Linked DNA regions of Allobranchiibius huperziae. The main gene of each other region encodes a partner of the protein of the gene in region 3 in a complex. Links are inferred from orthologs where the notes say so. Each region holds a gene or a part of one and is shown on either strand. Other genes may lie near its edges. The genes, in order: secA, secG and secY.

The links.
Region 1: the proteins of secY (region 3) and secA are in contact, whole or in part, in a crystal structure (PDB 3DIN), measured with the Thermotoga maritima proteins. The link is inferred for Allobranchiibius huperziae from one-to-one orthologs. Residues at the interface, in WP_004081795.1 of Thermotoga maritima: Glu108, Gly109, Glu110, Glu111, Ala236, Glu237, Arg238, Arg239, Ile240, Thr241, Ile242, Gln243, Tyr244, Ala245, Arg246, Arg247, Val248, Thr249, Gly250, Arg251, Arg252, Val253, Tyr254, Gly256, Ala257, Ser258, Thr259, Tyr260, Leu261, Pro262; in WP_004082002.1 of Thermotoga maritima: Glu261, Ala262, Arg263, Lys300, Ala301, Arg302, Thr303, Ile304, Ile305, Leu323, Tyr324, Asp325, Pro326, Val329, Ser330, Tyr333, Ile336, Lys340, Phe345, Val349, Glu363, Phe364, Tyr374, Ser375, Gly376, Gly377, Glu393, Ile395, Thr482, Ser483.
Region 2: secY (region 3) and secG share a complex: the UniProt entries of both Escherichia coli proteins name them as parts of the sec protein translocase complex. The link is inferred for Allobranchiibius huperziae from one-to-one orthologs.

What each region holds. Positions count from the first base shown.
Region 1 is NZ_JACCFW010000001.1:1,006,022-1,015,834, reverse strand. Bases 1,960-5,279 are described here. They hold secA (preprotein translocase subunit SecA), read right to left. Parts: upstream 4,920-5,279; coding sequence 2,160-4,919; downstream 1,960-2,159. Other genes in these bases: HNR15_RS04800 (GNAT family N-acetyltransferase), read left to right, coding at 5,025-5,279; HNR15_RS04810 (Rv3235 family protein), read left to right, coding at 1,960-2,157. Also shown: HNR15_RS04825 (helix-turn-helix domain-containing protein), read left to right, coding at 1-147; HNR15_RS04820 (hypothetical protein), read right to left, coding at 156-707; HNR15_RS17900 (LysM peptidoglycan-binding domain-containing protein), read left to right, coding at 815-1,597; more of HNR15_RS04810, read left to right, coding at 1,594-1,959; more of HNR15_RS04800, read left to right, coding at 5,280-6,737; HNR15_RS04795 (GNAT family N-acetyltransferase), read right to left, coding at 6,716-7,003; HNR15_RS04790 (winged helix-turn-helix domain-containing protein), read right to left, coding at 7,000-8,217; HNR15_RS04785 (LuxR C-terminal-related transcriptional regulator), read right to left, coding at 8,253-8,909; hpf (ribosome hibernation-promoting factor, HPF/YfiA family), read right to left, coding at 8,926-9,618; HNR15_RS04775 (ComF family protein), read right to left, coding at 9,672-9,813. UniProt on the Escherichia coli protein: Required for protein export, interacts with the SecYEG preprotein conducting channel.
Region 2 is NZ_JACCFW010000001.1:1,834,688-1,844,083, reverse strand. Bases 3,717-6,619 are described here. They hold secG (preprotein translocase subunit SecG), read left to right. Parts: upstream 3,717-4,998; coding sequence 4,999-5,241; downstream 5,242-6,619. Other genes in these bases: HNR15_RS08725 (DNA glycosylase AlkZ-like family protein), read right to left, coding at 5,670-6,619; HNR15_RS08730 (RNA polymerase-binding protein RbpA), read left to right, coding at 5,253-5,603; tpiA (triose-phosphate isomerase), read left to right, coding at 4,083-4,886; HNR15_RS08745 (phosphoglycerate kinase), read left to right, coding at 3,717-4,079. In the rest of the region: HNR15_RS08760 (gluconeogenesis factor YvcK family protein), read left to right, coding at 1-661; DNA-binding protein WhiA, read left to right, coding at 774-1,757; gap (type I glyceraldehyde-3-phosphate dehydrogenase), read left to right, coding at 1,879-2,874; more of HNR15_RS08745, read left to right, coding at 2,880-3,716; more of HNR15_RS08725, read right to left, coding at 6,620-6,821; pgl (6-phosphogluconolactonase), read right to left, coding at 6,933-7,685; HNR15_RS08715 (glucose-6-phosphate dehydrogenase assembly protein OpcA), read right to left, coding at 7,689-8,642; zwf (glucose-6-phosphate dehydrogenase), read right to left, coding at 8,639-9,396. UniProt on the Escherichia coli protein: Subunit of the protein translocation channel SecYEG. Overexpression of some hybrid proteins has been thought to jam the protein secretion apparatus resulting in cell death; while this may be true it also results in FtsH-mediated degradation of SecY.
Region 3 is NZ_JACCFW010000001.1:2,836,177-2,845,624, forward strand. Bases 495-3,449 are described here. They hold secY (preprotein translocase subunit SecY), read right to left. Parts: upstream 2,697-3,449; coding sequence 1,293-2,696; downstream 495-1,292. Other genes in these bases: map (type I methionyl aminopeptidase), read right to left, coding at 495-695; HNR15_RS13330 (adenylate kinase), read right to left, coding at 715-1,296; rplO (50S ribosomal protein L15), read right to left, coding at 2,939-3,427; rpmD (50S ribosomal protein L30), read right to left, coding at 3,427-3,449. In the rest of the region: more of map, read right to left, coding at 1-494; more of rpmD, read right to left, coding at 3,450-3,609; rpsE (30S ribosomal protein S5), read right to left, coding at 3,609-4,298; rplR (50S ribosomal protein L18), read right to left, coding at 4,345-4,719; rplF (50S ribosomal protein L6), read right to left, coding at 4,723-5,259; rpsH (30S ribosomal protein S8), read right to left, coding at 5,284-5,682; HNR15_RS13370 (type Z 30S ribosomal protein S14), read right to left, coding at 5,819-6,004; rplE (50S ribosomal protein L5), read right to left, coding at 6,008-6,595; rplX (50S ribosomal protein L24), read right to left, coding at 6,595-6,987; rplN (50S ribosomal protein L14), read right to left, coding at 6,991-7,359; rpsQ (30S ribosomal protein S17), read right to left, coding at 7,431-7,721; rpmC (50S ribosomal protein L29), read right to left, coding at 7,723-7,977; rplP (50S ribosomal protein L16), read right to left, coding at 7,977-8,396; rpsC (30S ribosomal protein S3), read right to left, coding at 8,396-9,229; rplV (50S ribosomal protein L22), read right to left, coding at 9,232-9,448. UniProt on the Escherichia coli protein: The central subunit of the protein translocation channel SecYEG. Consists of two halves formed by TMs 1-5 and 6-10.

The DNA.
Region 1 (9,813 bases), 1.8 Mb from region 3 along the record:
TACGGATTGGTCGCTTCAGGTGAGTTGCCCGCGATCAAGGTGGGCAAGAGCTGGCGGGTCGAGGTCGCCGAGCTGGAGAACTACATCCAGCGCGCGTACGCGCAGACGCGCACCCGCGTCGAGTCCGGCACCGTCGACGCCGACTGAGGGCCCGGTCAGCCGCGCCTGATCACCGCGATCGCCCGGAAGGGCACGGCGCGGTGGCCGGTGAGCACGCCCGACCTGCGCACCGCGTCGGCAGGGTGCTCGGCGATGTCGAGATGGTCCGACCCGACGGCGTCCACGGTGCCGACGACCACCCCGCGGTGGATGTCGTGCACCGCGACGGCACCTCGGTCGCGGGCGATGGCGCGCAGCGCGACCCCGATGCCGAACCGGCGCCCGAGACCCCGGCCGTCCGTACTGCGCACCGGCAGTCCGGTCACGGACAGCACCGCCGAGAACGGCAGCACGGCGCTGCCGAGCCGCCCGTGCCCCTGCTCGTCCAGCAGCAACCAGTCGGCACCCAGATCCTCCAGCGAGCCACGGACCGGGCCGCAGGGCGTGTGCACGGTCAACGGTGCACCGAGCGCCGCGGCCGCCCGGTCCGTCCAGGACACGGCAGCGCGTTCGCGGCGGGTGCGATCGGCCACCTGAGCGTCCAACTCCGCCCGATCGGCCGCGTCCAGTTGCGCCTCGAGGTCGGCGAACAACTCCGACCATCGCATGCGGCCAGGCTAGCGACGCGGCGACCCCAGCGAGGCAGATGTCATCAAATGACACCAAACGTCATAAAGCGTAGACAGATGTGTTCCATCGCACCTACAGTCCAAAGATGACGACATCCGACGGGATCGCCTCGAACCTTCGCCCCGGCCGCGCAGGTGCGCTCGGCGCGGGCGCGGTCGCCATGTTGCTGGTCGCGGCGTGGTGGTCGGTCCGATCGGTGACAGCGGTCTATGCCGACCTGGATCGGCGCGCGACCATCAGCACCGTCGACGCCGTTCCCCTGGTCATCCGCGGCGCGCTGGTCCTGGCCCTGCTCTGGGCGATCCTGGTCGTGCTCGCCGGCTTGCGCGTCGTCCGAAGCACTCCGCGCGAGCTGCCCGGCGGGCTCGTCGGTCGCGTCGCCCTGGTGCTGCTGGCCGCGACGATGACCACGACACTGGCCGGTCGACCCGCCGGCGCGCAGGCGGCCACCCTGCGCAGCGTCGATGCTGTCGTGCATGCCCCCGTGCCCGGCTTCGGCTCTGCCGTGCCCCGCAGCCGCGCGGAGATGGACGATTGCGCACCGGTTCCCGGCTGGACCGCACCGGCGCCCTCCCCCACCCGCGCTCGCGGCGCTGAGAGCGCGCCGTTGGTCACCGGCTGCGCGGGCAGCGCACACGACGGCACCGAGGTCGTCGTACGCCGTGGCGACAGTCTCTGGTCCCTCGTCGGCCGCGAGTTGCGCACCGACGACCCGGCCGCCATCGCCGCCGAGTGGCCGCGCTGGTACACCCACAACCGGCAGCTGATCGGTCCCGATCCCGACCTGCTTCAAGTCGGACAGATCCTCCACCGCCCCGAAGCGTCCGTGCTCATGAACACCCCCGCCCCGCAAGGAGATCCACGATGAGTTCGACAGCTTCGTCAACGGCTCCCGCGCACGTCGGCGTACGGCCGCTACGGATCCGGCCCGCGGTCGACGTGGAGCCCGGCGTGCTCAGTGAGGGCGAACTCGACCGCCTCTACGCCGACGCCGCCGGCATCGGACGCGGCGGCAGGCGCTACGTGCAGTCCTGCCTCGCGGTCGACTTCCGCAGCGCGAACGAGGACTCCTACTTCGGACCGCAGGCCACGCTGCGCACGCAGTTGCCCGAACCGGTCGCCTGGGTGCGGGCGATGACCGCGGCGCTGCTGGAGAGCATGACCGGGTCACGCCCGCCGCAGCAGTTCGCCCGGTCGATGACCACCGACCTGTACTCCGCGCTCTGCCGCCGGCACGCCGTCGCGAGACGGCGCGGGGCGGTCGGGGCGCGCCGCAGCGTCATCCGCAAGATCGCCACCTGCGAGCCCGCCGACGGCGTCGTCGAGGCAAGCGTGGTCGTGCACCACGAGGGCCGCGTACGGGCGATCGCGCTGCGGATCAGCGGGGTGGACGGCCGGTGGCTGATCACCGCGTTCGAGCTGGGCTGAACTCAGCTCTTGCGCTTGGCCGAGCTCCCTGCGCCCCCCGACCGCGCCGTCGCCGCCTTCTTCTCCTGCTTGTTCTTGGCGCGCCGCTGCGCGCGCGGCAGCTGGGAGTCCTTGTCGGCGATCCGGCCCGACTCGTCGACCAGGTGGGCCTCGGCGCGGCCGGACTCGTTCGGCGCGACCAGCGTCATCTGCTCCTCGGACTGCTTGGGCAGCGACGCCTCCAGCTCCTGCGGATCGACCTCGACATGGAAGACGCTCTGGACCGACTCCTCCTTGATCCCCTCGTTCATCGCCGCGAAGATCTCATACCCCTCGCGCTGGTACTCCACGAGCGGGTCGCGCTGCGCGAACTGGCGCAGGTGGATGCCGTCCTTGAGGTAGTCCATCTCGTAGAGGTGCTCGCGCCACTTGTGGTCCAGCACGGAGAGCACGACGCGGCGCTCGACCTCACGGGTGACCCGCTCGCCGAGCTGCTTCTCCCGTGCGTCGTACGCGTGCTGGGCATCCGAGCGCAGCTCCTGGCCCAGCACCTCGGCGGTCAGCCCGGACCGGCCGCCCACCTCGTCCTCGACCTCGGCCAACGTGACCGACACCGGGTAGAGGTCCTTGAGCGCGGCCCACAGGGTGTCCAGGTCCCAGTCGTCGGCGAAGCCCTCGGCCGTCGCGCCGTCGACGTACGCGTCGACCACGTCGTTGACGAAGTGGCGCATCTGCCCCTCCAGGTCCTCACCCTCGAGGACCCGGCGACGGTCGCGGTAGATGGTCTCGCGCTGACGGTTCAGCACGTCGTCGTACTTGAGCACGTTCTTGCGCTGTTCGAAGTTCTGGCTCTCGACCTGGCCCTGCGCGCTCTGGATCGAGCGGCTGACCATCTTGGACTCGATGGGCACCTCGTCCTCGCCGTCGGCGCCGACCATGAACCGCTCGACCAGCTTGTTGTTGAACAACCGCATGAGGTCGTCCTGCAGCGAGAGGTAGAAACGGCTCTCGCCCGGGTCGCCCTGGCGCCCCGCGCGACCGCGCAGCTGGTTGTCGATCCGGCGCGACTCGTGGCGCTCGGTGCCGAGCACGTAGAGACCGCCGAGTTCGAGGACTTCCTCGTGCGCCGCCTTCACCGACTTCTCGGCCTTGGCCAGCGCCTCGTCCCACGCGGCCTCGTACTCCTCCGGCGTCTCGGCCGGGTCCAGGCCCTTCTTCTTCAGCGCTGCGACCGCGATGAACTCTGGGTTGCCGCCCAGCATGATGTCGGTGCCGCGGCCGGCCATGTTGGTGGCCACGGTGACGGCACCCTTGCGACCGGCCTGCGCGACGATCGCGGCCTCACGCTCGTGCTGCTTGGCGTTGAGCACCTCGTGCGGCACCTTGCGGCGGCGCAGCTGCTCGGACAGGTACTCGCTCTTCTCCACGCTGGTCGTGCCGACGAGGACCGGCTGGCCCTCCTTGTGGCGCGCCACGATGTCTGCCACGACCGCGCCGAACTTCGCCTTCTCGGAGCGGTAGATCAGGTCGGACTTGTCCTCGCGGATCATCGGCTTGTTGGTCGGGATGGTGAGCACGCCGACCTTGTAGATCTGGTGCAGCTCGGCTGCCTCGGTCTGGGCCGTACCGGTCATCCCGGCGATCTTGTCGTACATCCGGAAGTAGTTCTGCAAGGTGACGGTGGCCATCGTCTGGTTCTCGTTCTTGATGTCCACCCCCTCCTTGGCCTCGATCGCCTGGTGGATGCCCTCGTTGTAGCGACGTCCGGCGAGCATCCGGCCGGTGTGCTCGTCGACGATCAGGATCTCGCCGTCGATGACGACGTAGTCCTTGTCGTTCTTGAACAGCTCCTTGGCCTTGATCGCGTTGTTGAGGTAGCCGATCAGCGGGGTGTTCTCGGCCTCGTAGAGGTTCTCGATGCCGAGCAGGTCCTCGACCTTCTCGATCCCGGGCTCCAGGATGCCGACGGTCTTCTTCTTCTCGTCGACCTCGTAGTCGCCCTTGCGGACCTCGGTGGGGTTGTTGGGGTCCTTCTTGGGCGCCCGGGTCAGCTTGTCGACGATCCGGGCGAACTCGACGTACCAACGGGTGGCCTCGTCGGCGGGTCCGCTGATGATGAGCGGCGTCCGCGCCTCGTCGATCAGGATCGAGTCGACCTCGTCGACGATCGCGTAGTGGTGCCCGCGCTGGACCAGCTCCTCCTGCGACCACGCCATGTTGTCGCGCAGGTAGTCGAAGCCGAACTCGTTGTTGGTGCCGTAGGTGATGTCCTTCGCGTACTCCACGCGACGCTCTTCCGGAGTCATCGACGCCAGGATGACGCCGGTCTCCAGACCGAGCGCGCGGTGCACGCGGCCCATCAGCTCCGACTGGTACTCCGCGAGGTAGTCGTTGACGGTGACGACGTGCACGCCCTTGCCCGACAGTGCGTTGAGGTAGGACGGCAGCGTCGCGACGAGCGTCTTGCCCTCACCGGTGCGCATCTCGGCAACGTTGCCCATGTGCAGCGCGGCGCCACCCATGATCTGCACGTCGAAGTGCCGCTTGCCGATGGTGCGGCGGGCAGCCTCGCGGACCGCGGCGAACGCCTCGGGCAGCAGGTCGTCGAGGGTCTCGCCCTCCTCGAGCCGCGCCTTGAACTTGTCGGTCTCGCCACGCAGTTCGGCGTCGCTGAGCTTCTCGAAGTCCTCCTCCAGGACGTTGACCTGGTCGGCGATGGCCTGCAGCTTCTTCAACAGGCGGCCTTCTCCGGCGCGAAGGACCTTCTCGACTACTTTGGGCACGAAAGCTCCTCGTGAGTGGGCATACCGCCGTCGAGTTTAGGGCCCTGTGCTGCGCGCCACTAAATCGATGTGCGTCTGATGTGCAACGGCTGGTTGAGTGGCATCGTGCCCCACCTTCCCCACGACGTGCCCCTCCTGGTCGACGGCGACCTCACCCTGCGCGCCCCGCGCGTCGACGACATACCCCGGATGACGCAGGCGTGCCGGGATCCCGGCGCGCGGGCGTGGCTGAGATTGCCCGAGCCGTACGAGGAGTCCGACGCCGCAGACTTCATCGCCGCGACGGAGCGTGGCCGCCTCGAGGGCGCCCGCATCGAGTGGGCGATCGAGGTCGCCGGCCGGTGGGTCGGCAACATCGGGCTGCACGACCGGCGCGGCGACACCTTCGAGGTCGGCTACATGGTGCACCCGGACGCGCGCGCGACGGGGGTGTGCCGGCGGGCGCTGCAGTTGCTCGCGTCGTACGCGTTCGACGAGCTCGGGCTGTCGGGTCTCACCTGGCGCGCCGCACGGGGCAACTTCGCCTCCCGACGGGTGGCCTGGGCATGCGGCTTCGCCGTGGACGGCATCTGGGACGTGCCGCATCCGGTGTCCGACGGCGCCTCGGTCGACGGGGTCTGGGTGGGTCACCTGCGCGCCGGCGAACCTCGGCGGCCCCGGCACCCGTGGTACGACCCGCCGGTCCTGGACGGCGGCCGGTTCCTCCTACGCCCCTGGCATGGCGACGACGTGCCGCGTCAGGGGCCGGACGAGCAGAGCGAGCGGTTCATGATGGGCAACCAGCCCGCCCCCGCGTCGTACACCACCTGGCTGCTGCAGCGGCGGGAACGGATGGCCGAGGGCGACGCCGTCTGCTGGTGCATCGTCGACCCGGACCTCGACGAGCCCCTCGGACACATCGCGGTGCAGCACCTGCGAGCCGTCATGACCCTCGGGAGCGGCCGGGTCAGCTACTGGCTGTATCCCTCGGCGCGGGGTCTCGGCATCCTGCAGGAGGCTCTCGATCTGGTGATCGCCCATGCGTTCGCGCCGTCGACCGACGACTCCGGGGCATCGGGGCTCGGCCTGCATCGACTGCAGGCCGGCACCGACATCGAGAACCGCCCCTCGGCGCGCGCGCTGCGCCGGGCCGGTTTCCGCCAGGTGGCGAACGAACGTGCCGTGCTCGCGCGCCCCGGCGCCGCACCGTCGGGCGCCCTCACGTTCGAGTTGCTGCAGGGCGACGACCGGCTCGCACAGAACATCGAGCCCGCCGTGGTCCCGACGCTGCGCACGGCGCGGCTCGTGCTGCGGCCCTGGACCGTGCAAGACCGCCCCGGCGAGGACGTCGAGCTCGACCGGGCGGCGCTGCGCTACATGCCCGCCGGCGCCCAGCCGACGCACTCCACCTGGGACGAGTGGTACCACCGACGGGCCCGGCAGACCGACGAGGGGCAGGTGATGTGGTGCATCGCCGACGCCCGCACCGATCAGGCCCTGGGCGCCGTCACCCTCTTCGACCGCGCCGGACCGGTGCGCGACCGCGCCGAGATCGGCTACTGGCTCTACCCGGACGCACGGGGCCGGGGGTACGCCGCTGAGGCGATCGACGCCGCGTTGGCCCACGGCTTCGCGCCACCGACCCAGGACGGCCTGGGCCTGATCCGCATCGACGCGGACACCGACGCAGAGAACGTCGACTCCCAGAAACTGTTGCGGGACAGGGGATTTCGCGAGTGGGGGCATGCCCACGCCGACTACACCCGCACGGACGGCTCGATCAGCAACAGCATCTACTTCGAGTTGCTCGCTGCGGACTACGAGCCGACCAGGTCCTGATACTCCGGGTGCCTGGTCACCCACATCCGCACGAAAGGGCACTGCGGCACGATCCGGGTGACCCCGCGAGCGCGCAGGTCGTCCAGGGTCGCGCGGGTGAGCTGCGAGGCGTGGCCCCGACCCTCGTGGCGCGGGTCGATCTCGACGTGCGGCAGCAGAACGGCTGCCCCGACCTGCTCGAAGTCGGCGACACCGATCCGTTCGTCGCCGAGGTAGGCCTCGTAGCGACTGCGCTCCTCGTCGCGGCGGACGGTCAGCTCGCTCATCGTGTCTCCTCCATGCCTGGCCCGGTCACTCTGTCCAGATCCAACCAGTCGGCCATCTGCTCCAACTGTCGCCCCAGGGCTCGCCGGGCGGCGACGTCCGCGTGCACCTCCCAGTGCACCCCCTGCACCAGCAACGCCCCCGCCGCCCTATCCGCCTTGAGATCGACCCGGCCCACCAGCCGGTCGCCGAAGAGGAAGGGCAGCACGTAGTAGCCGTGCACCCGCTGCGGCGCCGGCACGTAGATCTCCAGCCGGTAGTGGAAGTCCCACAGCTTGTGCGTGCGATCCCGCTGCCAGATGAGCGAGTCGAACGGGCTGAGCAGCGCCTCGGCGTGCACGGCACGGGGACGCGCGGCGTCGACGTGCAGGTAGGCAGGGCGATTCCAACCCTCGATCGTCACCGGCTCCAGCTCTCCGGCGCCCACCAGCGTCTCGAGAGCGGGCGCCGCCTGCTCCGGGCTGAGCCGGACGTAATCGCGCAGGCACTGCACGGTGGCGATGCCGTGGGCTCGCGCCGCGATCCGCATGAGTTCCACGAACGCCTCGGCCGGAGCGGGCCGGGAGGCCGGATCCGCCGCGGCGCGCTGCGTCGGCGGAAGGACCCGGCGTACGGCGTCGTAGCGCCGCTCGAACTGCGCGGTGCGCCCCGCCGAGCTGATGTCACCGGCCCAGAACAGGTGCTCCAGCGCGTTCTTCACCAACGACCAGTTCCATCCCCAGTGCTCGGTCGGGCGCACCACGTCTGCGGCGAGTCGTGCCTCGCACTCGCGGGTGGTGAGCGGGCCGTGCCCCTGCACTTCGGCGAGGACCTGCGCCACCAGATCGGGGTGGTCGCGGGCGACCCGACGCATCCCGCCCCAGGCGTCGGCATGGGCCCGCTGCATCCGGAAGTCCAGCAGGGGCCAGGTGGCCGGAGGGATCAGGCTGGCCTCGTGGGCCCAGTACTCCACGAGCCGGCGCGGCGCGCGGTCACGGGCTCGGTCGAGCAGATCGCGGTCGTACGCACCGAGTCGTGAGAAGAACGGCAGGTACTGACTGCGCACCAGCACGTTGACACTGTCGATCTGCACCACACCCACGCGGTCGATGACCCGTTGCAGGGACCGGGTGGTCACCGGACCGGCAGGTCGCAAGCCGTGAAAACCCTGCGCGGCCAGCGCGATCCGACGGGCGGACGCAGCGCGCACCACTCTGGGCGCCGCGCTCGAGGACATGAGGGGCATTGTGCCCGTCGGCACCGACGGGCCGGCTACTTGCGTTCGTTGGAGTCGACCAGCCCGGTGGAAACCGCCCACAGGGTGGCCTCGACCCGGCTGTTCAGATCGAGCTTCTCCAGGATCTTGCGCACGTGGTTCTTGACCGTGTTCTCCGCGATGAACAGCTCGGAGGCCACCTTGCGATTGGAGTGGCCGGACGCGACCAGTACGAGCACCTCCCGCTCCCGGCGGCTGAGCGTGCCCGCCGCCGAGTCCTCGATCGCGGCGCGCAGTGCGCCCGAGACGGCCAGCGGCAGCACCAGCGGCACCAGGGGCGCGGAGATCCATCCCCCGCCGGCGGACACCGCCCGCACCGCAGCCTCGAACTCCTCGGCTCCCGCGTCCTGCAGGAGCAGCCCGGCCGGGCCGTGCCGCAGGGCGGCCCCGACGGCGAACGGCTCGGCCGGACCGACGAGCAGGATGATCTTGGGATGGTCCGGGTCGGTGGCGAGGGCGCGCAGCGCGGCCGCCAGCCCGGGCAACTCCGGTTGCACGAGAACGACGTCCGCGGGCCTGGCCGCCGACAGCTGGTCGCCGTCGGCGGCCGAGGCCACCACCTCCATGCCGTGTTCCTGGAGCACGGCCGCGATCCCACGCCGGTAGATCGGGCTGGCGGCGGCGACCTGCACGGTGATTCGCTGGTCGCTCACGCTTCCAGATTGTGCCTCAGACGGTGGCCGAGACCCCCGGGGTTGGCGAATTTGACGAGTTCGGATCCTCGGCGGCGACTTCGAGCTGGATGACGCCGTAGGACCAGCCACGTCGCCGGTAGACGACGCTGGGTGTGCCGGTGTCGGCGTCCTGGTAGAGGTAGAAGTCGTGGCCGACCAGTTCCATCTCCCGTAGGGCCTGGTCCACGCCCATCGGCATGCTGCGGTGCACCTTCTCCCGCAGTTCGATCGGGCAGTCCTCGTCCCCGCCGAGGGCGGCGACGTGGGGTGGCAGCGGATCGGGATGTCCGTCCAGTTGCGCGGGTCCGCCCGGCCCGGAGGTGTCCGACCAGTCGGTGAGGGCCGCCGTGGCCCGGGCGACCGAGACGGGGACGCGCCGCCCCCGGTGCACCCGTCGTTTGTCGTGCTGGCGTCGCAGCCGCTCCCCCAGCCGGGTCGCCGCCAGGTCCAGGGCGGCGTACTCGTCATCGGCGCTCGCCTCCGCCCTGATGACCGATCGCTTGGCGTAACAGGTGATCTCGATGCGTTGTGCTTCCTTCGCCTGGCGGGGGTTGGCCTCGTGCGTCACAACCACCTCACAACGGCCCACGGCCGGGTCAAGCTGCGGCACCTTGGCCAGCTTGTCCTCGATGTGGCGCTGAAAACGCTCGGGCACAGCCACGTGACGTCCGGTCACACTGATCTCCATGAACGACCTCCTGATCGCGATGCGGGGCAGATCCTGGTGGCGGGCCGGACCGGTCAGGCCGACGGATCACCCCCACGCGAGGAGGGGCGGGGCAGAGCGGCGGCACGTAGCGTGCCGACAGTGCGCTCCATCCCCTGACGGTAACCGGCCCGGGGGGTGGCGGCAATGGTGCAAGCAACGACGTGGGACGCCCCC
Region 2 (9,396 bases), 1.0 Mb from region 3 along the record:
CCTGATCATCGCGTCGCTGTGGGATCTCCTCGGCGACCCGGTCGCGGGCCTGGACCTGGTCGGGCGGCTGCTCGGCGCTCGGGGTCGGGTGCTTCCGATGGCCGCGGAGCCGCTGCGCATCGAGGCCAGTGTGCTCGGCGCCGATCCGGACCGCCCGGACGAGGTCGTCGACGTCGTCGGGCAGGTCGAGGTGGCGACGGCCCGTGGCCGGGTGTTGAGCGTGCGACTGCACCCCGACCCGCCCGCGCCCTGCGTGCCGGCCGTCGAGGCGGTGGAGCACGCGGACTGGGTGATCCTCGGTCCCGGCTCCTGGTACAGCTCGGTGATGCCGCATCTGCTGGTGCCGGACCTGTGCCACGCGCTCGTGCAGACGAAGGCGCGAAAGATGTTGACGCTCAACATGATGCGGCACGACGGCGAGACCGAGGGCTTCGCCGCCGCGGACTATCTCGAGGTGTTGACCGCGCACGCACCCGACCTGCACCTGGACGTCGTGCTGGCCGACGTGTCGGTCGACGGGGAGGAGGCGGACCTGCTCACCGAGGCCGCCGGCCGCCTCGGCGCCCGCGTCGTCCGGGCCCCGGTCGCCGACACCGACACCCCCGGCACGCACGATCCGCTGCGTCTCGCAGCGGCGTACCGCGACGTCCTGGACGACTGAAGCCCCCTCACCTGCGCAAACGCGACACGCCGTACGGCGGTCGGTGGCCCTGACGGAAAAGTCGGGCCCGTGACGACCCGAGCAGCGCGTCGCCGGTGCGAGAATGACGCCCATGCCTGCGATGACTGCCACCGTCAAAGACGAGTTGAGCAGGTTCGCCGTCACCAAGACGTGTTGCCGGAAAGCGGAGATCTCCGCCGTGCTGCGCTTCGCCGGCGGGCTGCACATCATCGGCGGCAAGGTGGTGATCGAGGCCGAGCTCGACACCGCGGCGACCGCTCGCCGCCTGCGACAGGACATCGCCGCGGTCTACGGGCAGAAGTCCGAGTTGGTCGTGATGAGCGGCAGCGGTCTCAAGCGCGGCAGCCGCTACGTCGTACGCGTCGTCGGCGACGGCGAGGCCCTTGCGCGCCAGACCGGCCTCATCGACACCAAGGGGCGTCCGGTGCGCGGCCTGCCCCCGCGGGTCGTCAACGGCGCCGTCTGCGACGCCGAAGCCGCGTGGCGTGGTGCCTTCCTCGCGCACGGTTCGCTGACCGAGCCCGGCCGTTCCTCCTCCATGGAGGTCACCTGCCCCGGGCCGGAGGCCGCTCTGGCACTCGTCGGTGCAGCCCGCCGCATGGGGATCTCGGCGAAGGCCCGCGAGGTCCGCGGGATCGACCGCGTGGTCATCCGTGACGGCGACGCGATCGGGGCGATGCTGACCCGGCTCGGCGCCCACGACGCGGTGCTGGCCTGGGAGGAACGGCGGATGCGCCGCGAGGTGCGGGCGACCGCGAACCGGCTGGCGAACTTCGACGACGCCAACCTGCGCCGCTCCGCACGGGCCGCCGTCGCGGCCGGCTCCCGCGTCGAGCGGGCCCTGGAGATCCTCGGCCCGGACGTGCCCGACCACCTGGCGCAGGCGGGGCGGCTGCGGGTCGAGCACAAGCAGGCGAGTCTCGAGGAGCTGGGTCAGTTGGCTCAGCCGCCGATGACCAAGGATGCGGTGGCGGGGCGGATTCGTCGGCTGCTCGCGATGGCCGACAAGCTGGCCGGCGACCGGGACATTCCCGGCACCGACGCCAACCTCACGCCGGACATGCTGGACGGCTGACCCGTCCGCGACCACGCGCGCCGGGGTCAGACGACCGCACACGGCCGTTCGGCGTACCGGCGAGTTGTCCCATAGGGTCGAGGCCTGCCGAAGTCCTCCAACCAGAAGGAATGAGCCGATCGTGACTGTCCGGGTAGGTATCAATGGTTTTGGCCGCATCGGCCGCAACTTCTTCCGCGCCGCCGTCGCCTCCGGCGCCGACATCGAGATCGTCGGCGTCAACGACCTGACCAGCAACGCGACCCTCGCACACCTGCTGAAGTACGACTCGATCCTCGGGATCTTCGACGGCGACGTCACCTCGTCCGAGGACGAGATCACCGCGAACGGCAAGTCGTTCAAGGCCTTCGCCGAACGTGACCCCTCCGCGCTGCCGTGGGGTGACCTCGGCGCCGATGTCGTCATCGAGTCCACCGGCCTCTTCACCGACGCGACCAAGGCCCGGGTGCACATCGACGGTGGCGCCAAGAAGGTCATCGTGTCCGCGCCCGCGTCCAACGAGGACATCACCATCGTGATGGGCGTCAACGACGGCGACTACGACCCGGCGAAGCACCACGTCATCTCCAACGCCTCGTGCACCACCAACTGCCTGGCACCGATGGCGAAGGCCCTCAACGACGAGTTCACCATCGTCAAGGGCCTGATGACGACGATCCACGCCTACACCGCCGACCAGAACCTGCAGGACGGCCCGCACAAGGACCTGCGCCGTGCCCGCGCCGCGGCCATCAACATCGTGCCGACCTCCACCGGTGCCGCGAAGGCCATCGGCCTGGTGCTGCCGGAGCTGAAGGGCAAGCTCGACGGCTACGCGCTGCGGGTGCCGACCCCGACCGGCTCGGCCACCGACCTCACCTTCGAGGCGGGCCGCGAGACGTCGGTCCAGGAGGTCAACGAGGCCGTCAAGAAGGTGGCCGACGGGCGCTACCTGAAGTACACCGACGCCCCCATCGTCTCCAGCGACATCGTCACCGACCCCAGCTCGTGCATCTTCGACTCCGGCCTGACCAAGGTCATCGGCAACCAGGTCAAGGTCGTCGGCTGGTACGACAACGAGTGGGGTTACTCCAACCGACTCGTGGACCTGACGGCGCTGGTCGGCAAGGGCCTCTGAGCCCGATGCGCACGATCAAGGATCTGGGTGACCTGCGCGGCAAGAAGGTGCTGCTGCGCAGCGACCTGAATGTCCCGCTCGACAAGGACGGCGCCATCACCGACGACGGCCGGGTCCGCGCGTCGGTGCCGACCATCCAGCGGCTCACGCAGGCCGGTGCACGGGTGATCGTCTGCGCGCACCTCGGCCGACCGAAGGGCGCACCGGAGGCGAGGTACTCCCTCGCACCCGCGGCGCAGCGGCTGTCCGAGCTGCTCGGCGTCCCGGTGCCGCTCGCGCAGGACACCGTGGGACCGTCCGCGCACGCCACCGTCGACGCCCTGGGCGACGGCGAGGTCGCCATGCTGGAGAACCTGCGCTTCAACCCCGGTGAGACCGCGAAGGACGCTGCCGCCCGCGCGGAGTTCGCCGACCAGTTGGCCTCTCTCGCGGACGTCTTCGTCAGCGACGGCTTCGGCGTCGTGCACCGCGAGCAGGCGAGCGTCTACGACGTCGCCGAGCGGCTTCCGCAGGCGGCCGGCGGACTGGTCGAGCAGGAGGTCGCGGTGCTGCAACGCCTCACCCGGCCCGCGCGCCCGTACGCCGTGGTGCTCGGTGGCGCCAAGGTCTCCGACAAGCTCGGCGTGATCGAGAACCTGCTGCAGCACGCAGACATGCTGCTCATCGGCGGCGGCATGGTCTTCACCTTCCTGGCCGCGCAGGGCCACGAGGTGGGCACCTCGCTGTTGGAGAAGGACCAGATCGACCGCGTGAAGGGCTATCTGGCGGACGCCGAGAACAGGGGAGTGGATATCGTCCTGCCCGTCGACGTCGTCGCCGCCGATGCCTTCTCTGCGGACGCCGCGCACGACCTGGTCGCCGCGGACGCGATCCCGGCCGACCGAATGGGCCTGGACATCGGACCGGAGTCGGCGCAGCTGTTCGCGCGCAGGATCGCCGGTGCGAAGACGGTCTTCTGGAACGGCCCGATGGGCGCGTTCGAGATGGCGCCGTACGCCGCCGGCACCCAGACCGTCGCGCAGGCGCTGGTCGACGCGACGTCGGCTGGCGCGTTCACCGTCGTGGGCGGTGGCGACTCCGCCGCCGCCGTACGCCAGGGCGGATTCGCCGACGACGACTTCTCGCACATCTCGACCGGTGGGGGAGCGAGCCTGGAGTATCTGGAGGGCAAGACCCTGCCCGGTCTTGCCGTCCTGGAGGACTGACCCATGGCCGACACCAGCGCCCGCGTCCCGCTGATCGCGGGCAACTGGAAGATGAACCTGGACCACCAGCAGGCCACCGTGCTGGTCCAGAAGCTGGACTGGATGCTGCGCGACAAGCGGCACGACTTCGCGCAGGTCGAGGTGGCGGTGATCCCGCCGTTCACCGACATCCGCTCGGTGCAGACCCTGATCGACGGTGACCGGCTCAAGCTGAAGTTCGGCGCGCAGGATCTGTCCGCGCACGAGTCGGGTGCCTACACCGGTGAGATCTCCGGCCGGTTCCTGGCCAAGCTCGGCTGCAGCTACGTCGTCGTCGGGCACAGCGAACGCCGCGAGTACCACCACGAGGACGACGCGCTGGTCGCCCAGAAGGTCGCCGCCGCGTACCAGAACGGCGTCACGCCGTTGCTGTGCGTGGGGGAGTCCCTGGAGGTGCGCCGCGCCGGCGACCAGGTGGCCTTCGTCCTGGGTCAGCTGGACGTCGCGCTGCACGGTCTGTCCGCCGAGCAGGTGAACAGCATCGTCATCGCGTACGAGCCGGTGTGGGCCATCGGCACGGGCGAGGTCGCCACCCCGGACGACGCGCAGGAGGTGTGTGCGGCCATCCGTGGCCGCCTGGGTCAGCTCTACTCCGACCAGGTCGCCGCAGCGGTCCGGGTCCTCTACGGCGGATCGGTCAAATCGGGGAACGTCGCGGCCATCATGGCCAAGGACGATGTCGACGGCGCGCTGGTCGGCGGGGCGTCGATCGACGTGGAGGAGTTCGCGACGATCTGCCGCTACCAGGCGCACGTCGGCGCGACCTGATCCTCACCAGTAGCAGCCGGTATGCGGGTGGACCGCCGCCGACTGTGTAAAATTCGCAACGGCCGCCCGTACCGGGTGGGTCTCCGCTCCATCGAAGGTGAGTTCCAGGCACGTGGATGTCATCCGTATCGCCCTGCAGGTGATCGTCCTGCTGACCAGTGTCCTACTGGTGCTCCTCATCCTGCTGCACAAGGGGCAGGGCAGTGGACTGTCGGACATGTTCGGTGGCGGGGTCTCCTCCAGCCTCGGCGGGTCCTCGGTCGCGGAGCGCAACCTCAACCGCCTCACCGTCGTCGGCGGCTCGCTCTGGATCCTGGCCGTCGTCGGCCTGGGTCTCGTCGCTCGATTCAGCTAGGGAGCCCGTTCGTGGCCGGTGGTAATGCAATTCGTGGAAGTCGAGTCGGTGCCGGTCCCATGGGGGAGGCGGAGCGGGGTGATTCCGCGCCGCGGGTGACGGTGGCGTTCTACTGCGCCAACGGGCACGAGACCCGGCCGAGCTTCGCGGAGGAGCCCGGTATGGCGATCCCGCAGACCTGGGACTGCCCCCGCTGCGGCCTGCCTGCCGGGCAGGACAAGGACAACCCGCCGACCGCGCCACGCGCCGAGCCGTACAAGACCCACCTGGCCTACGTGAAGGAACGCCGCAGCGACGCCGAGGGCGCCGTCATCCTCGATGAGGCGCTCGGCACCCTGAGGGGCCGTGGCCTGATCCGCTGACCGGACAGACTCTGTCGATGGGGTCGTAGCGCGCTCTAGAGAGCGCGCCACGACCCCAGACGCGTCTCAGAGCGACTGTTCGAGGGCTGTGCGGACGGCGGGGATCACGACGGCGCCGTCGAGCCTGGCCTGCAGTCGGGCCGCCGCATCGTCCACGGCCGTACGCGCATCCTCGCCGCGCTCGGCCGCGATCACGGTGCGGATCTCGCCGGACGGCGCGACGGCCCAGGATCCGATGATCTCCCCGTCCCACCAGAGGGTGGGACCAATGTTCCCGGCGCGGTCGAAGATCGCTTCCTGCTCGATACCGAGGAACCAGTCGCGGTGCTTCCATCCCATGGGCGTGGGGTCGAGGGCGGGCAGCAGCGCAGCGACCGGCGGTCGGCGTCCCCAGTCCTCCGCATCCGCGGCTTCTTGATCGGAGCCGTCGGAGAGGGCGATTCCAGGTCGCCCGTGCAGGTCGACCTCCTCGATCGGAAGTGCCTGGAGCACGCGGGCGGTGGTGGTCTTGGTCCAGCCGGTCCACCACTGCAGGTCCTCGACCGTGGCGGGTCCGAATCGTTCCAGCCACCGGCGTGCGAGGTCGCGTTGCGCGTCTGATTCGTCCACGAGCGGGACGCTGTGCGGCCACCAGGCAGTGGTCGTCTCCCACAGATGCCGGCGGCTGGTCCATGGTCCGGTCGGGGTGCTGCGGACGAGCCGCCCGTCGGCGCTCATCAGGGTGAGGACGGACGTGGTGAGACGCTGCACGCTCTCGGACGCCGTCCGCGCCGGTATCAGCGTCCTCAGAGCCGGCACCTCGGACGCCAACTGAGTCCCGGTGGCCGCGCCGAGCCGGACCAACGCGCTCTCGACGTCGCCTTCGAGGCTTCGCAGCCACTCGTCCACTTCGTCGGAGAGAGGTGGTTCGGTGCCATTGCGGATCATGCGGGAGATGAGCCGGCGGCGGAGCGTCGCTCCCACCGATGCGCTCACCGCGGCTTGGATCATCGGCACGTCATCGCGAGCGACGACGAACAGCGTGCGACGCATCCCCATCCAGCGCACCAGGCTGCGCCGGTCGTACATCGCCTCGGACACCTCGCCGAGCGTGGTCGCGGCACTGCGCGCGAGGACGGACAGGTACACCGACGCCGGGTCCGTCGCGTGAAGCGCGACGAGCGCCCGCGTCACCTCCTCCGGTCCGTCGGCGTCGCCGGCGAGCCGGTGGCGCCGCACGAGAGCACGACGGCGCGATCCTGCGGAGATCCGTCGCAAGCGAACCTCCGGCAGCTCAGAGTATGGGGTCGTAGCGCGCTCCATAGAGCGCGCTACGACCCCAGATGCGTCTCAGGAGGGGAGCTGGGACGCGGCGGCCTTGTCGAGCCACCAGATGGTGGCCTCGGTGCCGTGCGCCCCGCTCGCCGGGTAGTCCCACGGGTCGGCGTCGGCTGACGTGGCGTGCGCGACCGCCTGCGCCTTCTCCTCGCCGGACACCAGGAACCAGACCTGCCGTGCGGCGTTGATCGCCGGGTAGCTGAGACTGATCCTCAGCGGCGGGGGCTTGGGCGACTCACGCACGGGGATCGCGGAGGCGTCGACATCGCGCTGTGCCGGGTGCTGCGGGAAGAGCGAGGCGATGTGCGCATCCGGTCCGACCCCGAGCATCAGCACGTCGAAGGCAGGCACGTCGGCGCCGGGCGCGGCGTATCGGGCGAGTTCCTGGGCGTACGCCGCGGCGCCCGCGTCCAGATCGTCACCGAAGTCGCCTCCGGACGGAGCCATCACGTGCACGTTCCCGTCCGGTACGTCGATGTGGTCCAGCAGCGCATCGCGGGCCTCGGCGTCGTTGCGGTCCTCGTCGCCGAGCGGGACGAAGCGCTCGTCACCCCACCAGAAGTGCACGCTCGACCAGTCGATCTCGGGTCCGTGCTGGTCGCGCAGGCCGGCGAGGGTGCCCCCGCCCATCGAGCCCCCGGTGAGCACGAGGTGGGCGATGCCGCGCGCCCGCTGCGCGGCGACGATCTCCTCACCGAGGCTGCGGGCGACGGCAGCGCTCAGGTCCTGCTTGTTCTCGTGCACGACGAACTGCGGTCCACTCATCGTTCACCCTTTCGATCGGGAGGGTCGGCGGCCGCCCGCGGCGCCGGCGACCTCGGGCATGCCGACGACCAGGGCTTCGCGGTAGACGGCGTCGGCGTCCAGCCGGCGCAGTTCCTCGGCCAGGCATTCGGCGGTGTCGTAGCGGTGCAGGCTGACGACCTGATCCGGCTGATCGCGCAGCGTGAGGCGCGCGGTGCGCGACGACGCGCGGGTGAGCAGCAACGGACCGCTCGCGCGCTCCAGCTGCACGCTGTGGATCCCCGACCCGCCGTCGCTCTTCGTGCGCCGCACGGGACAGCGCAGTCGCGCCGCGAGCCATCCGGCCAGCAGGTCGGTGCTGGCCGAGTCGTGGGCGCCGCAGACGGTCACCGACTCCACCGACTCGTACGGCGGCTGGTCCAGCGCCGTGGCGAGCAGACCCCGCCAGCGGGTGGTGCGCGACCAGGCCATGTCGGTGTCCCCGGGGGCGTAGTGCTCCTGGCGCGCCAGCAGCGCCCTCGGGGGATTGCCCGACTGCGATACGTCGGTGATCCGGCGGATCGCCATCCGGCCGATCGGCGAACCTGCGACGTCCGCGTCGCAGTCGCCGGGCCACCAGGCGACCACGGGGGAGTCGGCCAGCATCAACGGCACCGCCACACTCTCGCTGTGCGACGCCAGCTCGCCGTACAGGCGGCAGACGACGATCTCGCTCGCGCCGGCGTCGCCGCCGACGCGGATCTGGGCGTCCATCCGCGCTGCGCCGCGACCGCCGGCGCGGATCAGCGTGATGATCCGGCTCGGGTGCTGACGGCTGGCCTCGGCCGCGGCCTCCAGGGCCTTCTCGGCGCCGTCCTCGTCGGTGACGATCAGGAGCGTCATCACCCGACCCAGCGCGACCGCACCGACGGAGTTGCGCAGGGCGACCAGGCGCTTGCTCACTGCGCGGGTGTCGGTGTCCTCGAGCGTGACGATCACGGCATCCTCCATTCGCGGCCGTCGCGGCGCAGCAGCGCGTCCGCGTCGGCCGGGCCCCAGGTGCCCGCGTCGTACGGCTGGGGCCTGCCCTTGCGGGCCCAGAACCGCTCGATCGGGTCCAGGATCCGCCACGACGTCTCGACCTCGGCATGCCGCGGGAAGAGCGGCGGCTCGCCGAGCAGCACGTCGAGGATGAGGCGTTCATAGGCCTCAGGACTCGCCTGGGTGAACGCGCTGCCGTATCCGAAGTCCATCGTCACGTCGCGCACCTCCATCGAGCCCGCGCCGGGCACCTTGGAGCCGAACCGGATCGTGATGCCCTCGTCGGGCTGCACCCGGATCACGATGGCGTTCTCGCCCAGCTCGGAGGTGGCGGTGTCGGCGAACGGCAGGTGCGGTGCCCGCTTGAAGACGACGGCCACCTCGGTGACGCGCTTGCCGAGCCGCTTGCCGGTGCGCAGGTAGAACGGAACGCCCGCCCAGCGCCGCGAGTCGACCAGCAGCTTCACCGCGGCGTACGTCTCGGTGGTCGACTCCGGGTCGATGCCGTCCTCCTGCAGGAAGCCGGTCACCTTCTGGCTGCCCTGCCACCCTGCGGCGTACTGCCCGCGGGCCGTCGCGAGCGCCAGGTCGCTCGGGCTGTGTACGGCGGCGAGCACCTTCTCCTTCTCCGCACGCAGCGCGTCCGCGTCGAAGGAGTTGGGCTCCTCCATCGTGGTGAGCGCGAGCAGCTGCAGCAGATGGTTCTGGATGA
Region 3 (9,448 bases):
TCCAACTCGTGGGTCTCGTGACCGCCCAGAGTGACCATCGGCTCGATCGCGACGGTCGCCCCCTCGCGGATGACCGGCCCGGAGGCACGCACCCGTTCGTTGAAGACGGTGGGCTCCATGTGCATCTCCTGCCCAATGCCGTGCCCGGTGTAGCCGTCGACGATGCCGAAGTCGACCGACAGGCCGTCCGCCTGCCAGGCCGCCGCCCCCGCGGCCACCCGCTCCTCGATGACCTGGCCGAGCTCGTATACACCGCGCCCGGGCCGGAACGCGGCGATGCCGGCCCACAGCGCGTCACGGGTGGTGCGGGTCAGCGCGCGGTCTCCTGCGGTGGCGTACCCGCCGACGGGCAGGGTGATGGCCGCGTCACCGTGCCAGCCGTCCACGATGGCGCCGCAGTCGACCGAGACGAGGTCGCCGTCCTCCAGCACCCGCTCCCCCGGGATGCCGTGCACGACCTCGTCGTTGACCGAGATGCACAACGTCGCCGGGAAGCCCTGATAGCCGAGGAAGCTCGGCTTCGCCCCGGCATCGCGGATGAAGGCGTGCGCGAGGTCGTCCAGGCGACCGGTCGTCGTACCCACGACGGCGTGTTCGCGCACCATCTGCAGACACCGACCGACGACCAGACCCGCCGCGCGCATCGAGTGCAGCTGGTCGGCGGTCTTGACGGGCAGTCGTTCCCTGCCGAACATCACACGGTTCCGTCCGGCGTCAGGCCGTGCGGGAGACGAGCTGGTCGAGTGTCTCGTCGATACGCCGGGTCACCTCGTCGACCTCACCCATGCCGTCCAGCTCGTGCAGCAGACCGCGCTCGGCGTAGGTCTGCGCGAGCGGGTGGGTCTCCTTGTTGTAGATCTCCTGACGTTCCCGGATGACCTGCTCGGAGTCGTCGACGCGTCCGGAGGTCTTCGCGCGCTCGGTGAGGCGCGCGACCAGCTCGTCGTCGTCGACCATCAGGCGCAGCACGCCGTCGACGTGGTGGCCGTCGCGGGCCAGGAGCGCGTCGAGAGCGTCCACCTGGGCCATGGTGCGCGGGTAGCCGTCGAGCAGGAACCCGTCGGCCGCGTCGGGCTGCGCGAGCCGGTCGGCGACGATCTGGTTGGTGATCTCGTCGGTGACGTAGCCGCCAGCGTCCAGGATGTCCTTGACCTGCTTGCCGAGCGGGGTCTCGTCCTTGATGTTCGCCCGGAAGATGTCACCGGTCGACACGTGCGGGATCCCGTGGGTGGCGCACAACCGCTCCGCCTGCGTGCCCTTGCCGGCCCCCGGGGGGCCCAGGATGATCAACCTCACACCCGGCCTCCTGCCGTCTGCTCCTTCTTGGCTGCCTTGGTGGCCTTCGGCTTCGACTTCGCACCGGGCTCGTCGGACCGCAGAAATCCCTCGTAGTGATGCTGCTGCAGCTTGGAGTCGACCTGCTTCACCGTCTCCAGGCCGACGCCCACCAGGATCAGGATCGAGGCGCCGCCGAACGGGAAGTTGGAGTTGGCACCCACCATCGCCAGAGCGATGAGCGGGATCAGGGCGAGGACACCCAGGTAGACCGCGCCCACGACGGTGATGCGGGTCAGCACGTAGTTCAGGTAGTCCGCCGTCGCCTTGCCCGCGCGCACGCCGGGGATGAACGACCCCGCCGACTTCAGGTTGTCCGCGACCTCTTCGGGCTGGTAGGTGATCGAGACGTAGAAGAAGGTGAAGAACACCACGAGGACCGTCGACAGCAGCATGTAGGACCAGTGGTCACCGCGGTTGAGGTTGTTCAGCACCCACTGCGCCCAGCCCGCCGCCGGCTTGCTGCGGTCACTCGGTTGGGCGAACCCGGCGAGCAGCACCGGGAGGGACAGCAGGGAGGTCGCGAAGATGATCGGGATGACGTTGGCCATGTTGACCTTGAGCGGCAGGTACGTCGACATCCCGCCGTACATCCGCCGGCCCACCATCCGCTTGGCGTACTGCACCGGGATGCGTCGCTGGGAGTTCTCCACGAAGACCACGGCGACGGTGACGACGAGGCCCATCACGACGACCAGCAGGAACTTGCCCCAGCCCTGGTCGTGGATGGCCCACACCGAACCGGGCACCCTGGCCGCGACGGCGGTCAGGATCAGCAGCGACATGCCGTTGCCGATGCCGCGCTCGGTGATCTGCTCACCGAGCCACATGATCAGGCCGGTGCCGGCGGTCAGGACCAGCACCATAATGATCAGGTAGAAGACGCCCTGGTTCGGCATGATCGTCGGGCAGGTGCTGGAGTCGCCACCGAGCAGCGTCGAGGGGTTCGCCTTCGCGGCGGTGACCAGGGTCGCGGACTGCAGGAGCGCCAGGCCGATCGTCAGATAACGCGTGTACTGCGTCATCTTCGTCTGGCCGGACTGCCCCTCCTTCTTCAGCTCCTCGAAGCGAGGGATCACCACCGTCAGCAGCTGCACGATGATGCTGGCCGTGATGTAGGGCATGATCCCGAGCGCGAAGACCGACAGCTGCAGCAGGGCGCCGCCGGAGAAGAGGTTGGCCAGACCGAGAAAGCTCTGGTTGGACCCGGCGCCCTTCTGGCAGGCCTGGATCAGCTTGAAGCTGATCCCGGGGGTGGGGATGTGCGATCCGAGCCGGAAGATCGCCATCACCAGGAGGGTGAACAGGATCTTCTTGCGCAGGTCCGGCGTCTTGAACGCACGGGCGGCGGCGGTGAGCAACAGGTCCTCCTACGGGCGGCCGACCTCCGGTGAGGTGACGACCTGTTCTACGGACTGACCGGGCGCTTCAGCATCCGGTCCGCCGTCCCGGTCGACGTGCGAGGCGGGTGGGCAATGAGCTGACAATACCTGGCATGCCGACGCCCCGGCGGCGAGACCCTCGTGAGGGTGCCACGCTACCGGGGCGCAGGCCTTGTTCGTACGCCGGTCGGCCTACCGCCGGGGCGGCAGGCCTGCACGGGTCACGCCGAGGTGATGGAACCGCCGGCGGCCTCGATCTTCTCTTTGGCGGAGTGCGAGAACGCGTCGACCGTCAACTGCACCGACACACCGATCTCGCCGGTGCCGAGCACCTTGACCGGCACGCCCTTGCGGACCGCGCCCTTGGCGACGAGCTCGGAGGTGCCGACAGCGCCACCCTCGGGGAAGAGGGCGGTGATCTTGTCCAGGTTCACGACCTGGTAGGTCACCTTGGCGGGGTTCTTGAAGCCCCGCATCTTCGGCAGACGCATGTGCAGCGGCGTCTGACCACCCTCGAACGCGGCGGACACCTGGTAGCGGGCGCTGGTGCCCTTGGTGCCACGACCGGCGGTCTTGCCCTTGGAACCCTCACCACGACCCACGCGGGTCTTGGCCTTCTTCGCACCGGGAGCGGGTCGCAGGTGGTGCACCTTGAGCGCGTGCTCCTTGATGGGCGCCGAGGTGGTCTCGGCGTTCGTCTTCTCAGTCATCAGTCAGTCTCCTCGACGGTCACCAGGTGGGCGACCGAGCGGACCATCCCGCGGAACTCGGGACGGTCCTCCTTGACGACGGTGTGGCCGATGCGCTTGAGACCGAGCGATCGCAGGGTCTCGCGGTGCTGCGGCTTGCCACCGATGTCGGAACGAATCTGCGTCACCTTCAGCGATGCCATCACGCACCTGCCTTCGGGGACGCGGCAGCCTCCGCCATCGCGCGCTGCATACGGGCCGGGGCCACGTGGTCCAGCGGCAGTCCGCGGCGGGCAGCCACGGCCTCGGGCCGCTCCAGGCCCTTCAGCGCGGCCACCGTGGCGTGCACGATGTTGATCGCGTTGTCCGAGCCGAGCGACTTGGACAGCACGTCGTGGATACCGGCGCACTCCAGGACGGCGCGCACCGGACCACCGGCGATGACACCGGTACCGGGCGAAGCCGGCTTCAGCAGCACGACACCGGCGGCCGCCTCACCCTGGATGGGGTGCGGGATGGTCTCGCCGATCATCGGGACGCGGAAGAAGCTCTTCTTGGCCTCCTCGACGCCCTTGGCGATGGCCGAGGGGACCTCTTTGGCCTTGCCGTAGCCGACGCCGACGCTGCCCTGGCCGTCTCCGACCACGACGAGCGCGGTGAAGCTGAACCGGCGGCCACCCTGGACCACCTTGGACACGCGGTTGATGGTGATCACGCGCTCCAGGTACTGGTTGCGGTCGTCACCTCCACGGCCACCGCGGCCACCGCGGTCGTTGCCGCCGCGCCCGCCGCCACGACCACCACGGTCGTTGCCGCCGGCTGCGGCGTTGCTGTTGTCGGATCCGGTGCCCTGACTCGGGCCACCGGCACCTCGACGCTGGGGTCCAGGCATCAGTGGTTCCTCACCTTCGTGATTGCAAGTTCGGTCATGGCAGCCATCACAGGGTCAGGCCACCCTCGCGGGCGCCGTCGGCGATCGCTGCGACGCGGCCGGCGTACTTGTTGCCTCCGCGGTCGAAGACGACGGATTCCACGCCGGCTTCCTTGGCGCGGGCGGCGACCAGCTGGCCAACCTGCTTGGCCTTGGCGGTCTTGTCACCGTCGAAGATGCGCAGGTCCGCTTCCATCGTGGAGGCGGACGCCACGGTCTTGCCGACGGTGTCGTCGACGACCTGGACGAACACGTGACGCGAGGAGCGCGAGACGACCAGCCGGGGACGCTGCGTCGTACCCGAGATGCGCTTGCGCAACCGGAAGTGACGACGTGCCCGGGCAGCCTGCTTGCTCGTTGAGCGCTTGATGATCTTTGCCATGGCTTACTTACCAGCCTTTCCGACCTTGCGGCGGATGCGCTCGCCTTCATAGCGAACGCCCTTGGCCTTGTACGGGTCGGGCTTGCGCAACTTGCGGATGTTCGCCGACACTTCGCCGACGAGCTGCTTGTCGATGCCGGTGACCGAGAACCGGGTGGGGTTCTCGACGGCGAAGGAGATGCCCTCGGGGGCGGTCACGGTGATCGAGTGGCTGTACCCCAGAGCGAACTCCAGGTTGGAACCCTTCGCGACCACGCGGTAACCGGTGCCGTGGATCTCCAACTTCTTCGTGTAGCCCTCGGTGACACCGACGACCATGTTGTTGATGAGGCTGCGGGTGAGGCCGTGGCGGGCGCGGGACTCACGCTCGTCGTTGGGCCGCGACACCTGCAGCACACCCTCGTCCTGGGCGACCGTGATCGGCTCGGGCAGCGTCAGATCCAACTGACCCTTGGGTCCCTTGACGTTGACGGTACGACCGTCGATCGACACATCGACTCCGGCCGGGACCGGAACGGGGAGACGTCCGATACGAGACATCGTTGATTCCTCCTTAGTTCCTGGTCACCAGACGTAGGCGAGGACTTCCCCGCCAACGCCCTTGTTTGCTGCCTGCCGGTCGGTCAACAGACCGGAGGACGTGGACACGATCGCAACGCCGAGGCCACCGAGCACGCGAGGCATGTTCGTGGACTTGGCGTAGACACGCAGACCCGGCTTGGACACCCGTCGGACGCCCGCGATGGAGCGCTCCCGGTTGGGGCCGTACTTCAGGTCGATGATCAAGGTCTTGCCCACCTCGGCGTCCTCCACCCGGAAGCCACCGATGTAGCCCTCGGCCTGCAGGATCTCGGCGATGTGGGACTTCAACTTCGAGAACGGCATGGACGTGGAGTCGTGGTGCGCCGAGTTGGCGTTCCTGACCCGCGTCAACATGTCCGCGATCGGATCGGTCATGGTCATTGGGCTGCTCTGCCCTTCCTCACCGCGGTTTCGGGGCCACGGGATGTCCGCGGCCGACCTACGGTGTAGTTCGTAGTGATGTCCTGGCTCGCATCGGTGCGACCCATGACGGGAAGTTGTTCGACGTACGTCGAGCTCACCAGGAGCTCTTGGTCACACCGGGCAGCTCGCCACGGTGTGCCATCTCACGCAGGCAGATGCGGCACAGGCCGAACTTGCGGTACACCGCGTGCGGCCGGCCACAGCGCTGGCACCGGGTGTAGCCGCGGACGGCGAACTTCGGCTTGCGCTCGGACTTCTTGACTAGGGCGGTCTTGGCCACGGGTCAGTTCTCCTTGAACGGGAAGCCCAGTGCGCGCAACAGCGCCCGGCCCTCGTCGTCGTTGCTGGCGGTCGTCACGACCGTGATGTCCATCCCGCGGACCCGGTCGATGCGGTCCTGGTCGATCTCGTGGAAGACCGACTGCTCGGTGAGGCCGAACGTGTAGTTGCCGTTGCCGTCGAACTGCTTGGGCGACAGGCCACGGAAGTCACGGATGCGCGGCAGCGCGACCGAGACGAGGCGGTCCAGGAACTCCCACATGCGGTCGCCGCGCAGCGTGGTGTGCGCGCCGATCGGCATGCCCTCGCGCAGCTTGAACTGCGCGATCGACTTGCGGGCCTGAGTGACCGCCGGCTTCTGGCCGGTGATCGCGGCGAGGTCCTTGATGGCACCGTCGATCAGCTTGGAGTCGCGGGCTGCGTCGCCCACACCCATGTTGACGACGACCTTCACGACGCCGGGCACCTGCATGACGTTGCCGAAGTCGAACTGCTCGCGCAGCGCGGCCTTGATCTCGGCGTGGTAGCGCGCCTTCATGCGGGGCGTCGACGATGCCGATGCCGTCGTGGTCGGAGTGGCAGTAGCAGTCATCACAGGTCCTTTCCGGAACGCACCGCGACACGGGTACGGACGGTCTTGGTGCGCCCGTCACGCTCGACCTGCTCGACGCGGGTCCGGATACGGGTGGGCTTGCCGGTCTCGGGGTCGACCACGGCCACGTTGCTCACGTGGATCGGCGCCTCGACGACCTCGATGCCGCCGGAGCCACCACCGGGCTGACCCGCACGCACGTGCTTGGTCACCCGGTTGATGCCCTCGACGAGCACCCGACCGTTCTCGGGGTACACCGCGATGACCTTGCCCTGCTTGCCCCGGTCACCGCCGTTCTTCTGCGAACGGCCGCTGATGACCTGGACCAGGTCGTTCTTCTTGATCTTCATGGTCGGCTTGGTAGGAGCCGCCACCTTCTTCTTCAACGCCATGGTTCAGAGCACCTCCGGGGCCAGCGAGATGATCTTCATGAAGCGCTTCTCGCGCAGCTCGCGGCCCACCGGGCCGAAGATGCGGGTGCCCCGGGGGTCACCGTCGCCCTTGAGGATCACCGCTGCGTTCTCGTCGAATCGGATGTACGAGCCGTCGGCCCGGCGGCGCTCCTTGCGGGTGCGCACGATGACAGCCTTGACGACGTCGCCCTTCTTGACGTTGCCACCGGGGATGGCGTCCTTGACGGTCGCCACGATCGTGTCACCGATGCCGGCGTAGCGACGGCCCGAGCCGCCGAGAACCCGAATGCACAAGATCTCCTTGGCACCGGTGTTGTCGGCGACGCGAAGTCGCGACTCCTGCTGGATCACTGGTTTTCTCCTGTCGTCTCACTGGTTCTCACCGCGCAGCGGTGAGCCTTGCGGAACTAGTGGTTTTTGGGTTACTTCGCTCGTTCGAGGATCTGCACGATGCGCCAGTGCTTGTGCGCTGACAACGGGCGGGTCTCCATGATCTGGACGCGGTCGCCGACACCACAGTCGTTGGTCTCGTCGTGCGCCTTGATCTTCGTGGTGCGACGGATGACCTTGCCGTAGAGCGCGTGCTTGACGCGGTCCTCGACCTCGACCACGACGGTCTTGTCCATCTTGTCGCTCACGACGTAGCCCTGCCGCGTCTTGCGGTAGTTGCGATCGTCATCGGTCACGGTCTTCTCCTGCGTGTTCTCGCTCATGTCAGCTCACCTTCGAGGGGGACTCGTCGGTGGGCGCCTGGCCGATGCCGAGCTCGCGCTCACGCATCTCGGTGTAGAGCCGGGCGATGTCCTTGCGGACCGCGCGCAGCCGGGAGTTGTTCTCCAGCTGGCCGGTCGCGGACTGGAACCGCAGATTGAACAGCTCCTGCTTGGCCTTGCCCAACTCTTCGTCGAGACGCGCGTCGTCGAACTCACGCAGCGCCTTCGGCATGAGGTCCTTGGAACCGGTAGCCATCAGAAGTCACCACCTTCACGTGCGACGAAGCGGCACTTCATCGGCAACTTGTGCATCGCCAGGCGCATGGCCTCGCGTGCGACGTCTTCGGACACACCGGACAGCTCGAACATCACGCGTCCGGGCTTGACGTTGGCGATCCACCACTCGGGCGAACCCTTACCGGAACCCATCCGGGTCTCGGCCGGCTTCTTGGTCAGCGGGCGGTCGGGGTAGATGTTGATCCACACCTTTCCGCCTCGCTTGATGTAGCGGGTCATGGCGATACGAGCGGACTCGATCTGCCGGTTGGTGACGTAGGCGGGCTCGAGAGCCTGGATGCCGAAGTCACCGAACGTGACGCGGGTGCCGCCCTTGGCGGCGCCGCTGCGACCCGGGTGGTGCTGCTTGCGGTGCTTCACACGACGGGGAATCAACATCAGGCCTGCACCCCCTCGGCGGTCGGCGCGGGTGCGTCGGTCGCGGGGGCAGCGCTCTGCCCGGCAGCCGGCGCGTCGTCACGACGGGGACGGCTCGCGCCCCGGTCGCCACCACGGTCGGTGCGCGGACCACGGTCGTCACGCCGGTGGGCCGGACGCGACGGCGCGGCGGCCTGCTCGCGTGCCAGTTCCTTGGCGGTGAGGTCACCGTTGTAGATCCAGACCTTCACGCCGATGCGACCGAACGTCGTCTTGGCCTCGTAGAAGCCGTAGTCGATGTTCGCGCGCAGCGTGTGCAGCGGGACGCGGCCCTCGCGGTAGAACTCGGTGCGGCTCATCTCGGCGCCGTTCAGACGACCGGAGACCATCACCCGGATGCCCTTGGCACCGGCGCGCTGGCTGGACTGCATGCCCTTGCGCATCGCACGACGGAAGTTCACCCGCGCCGACAGCTGCTCGGCGATGCCCTGCGCGACCAGCTGAGCGTCGGCCTCGGGGTTCTTGACCTCGAGGATGTTCAGCTGCACCTGCTTGGCGGTGAGCTTCTCCAGCTCGCCACGCAGCCGGTCGGCCTCGGCGCCGCGGCGACCGATGACGATGCCGGGACGCGCGGTGTGGATGTCGATGCGGACCCGGTCACGGGTGCGCTCGATGTCGACGCGGCTGATGCCCGCGCGCTCCATGCCCTTGGACATGAGGCGACGGATGGCCACGTCTTCCTTGACGTAGTCGCGGTAGCGCTGGCCGGCCTTGTTGCTGTCGGCGTACCAGCGGCTCTTGTGCTCGGTGGTGATGCCGAGGCGGAAACCGTTCGGGTTGACCTTCTGACCCATGGTTATCGCCGTCCTTCCTGCGAATCCGGCTGGGTGACCTGCACGGTGATGTGGCTGCTGCGCTTGAGGATCTGGCTGGCCCGACCCTGGGCACGCGGGCGGAACCGCTTCATCGTGGGGCCCTCGTCGACGTACGCGGCGCTGACCACGAGGGTGCGCTCGTCGAATGCCTGCGAGTGCTTGTCGGCGGTGACGCGGGCGTTGGCGATGGCGCTGCGA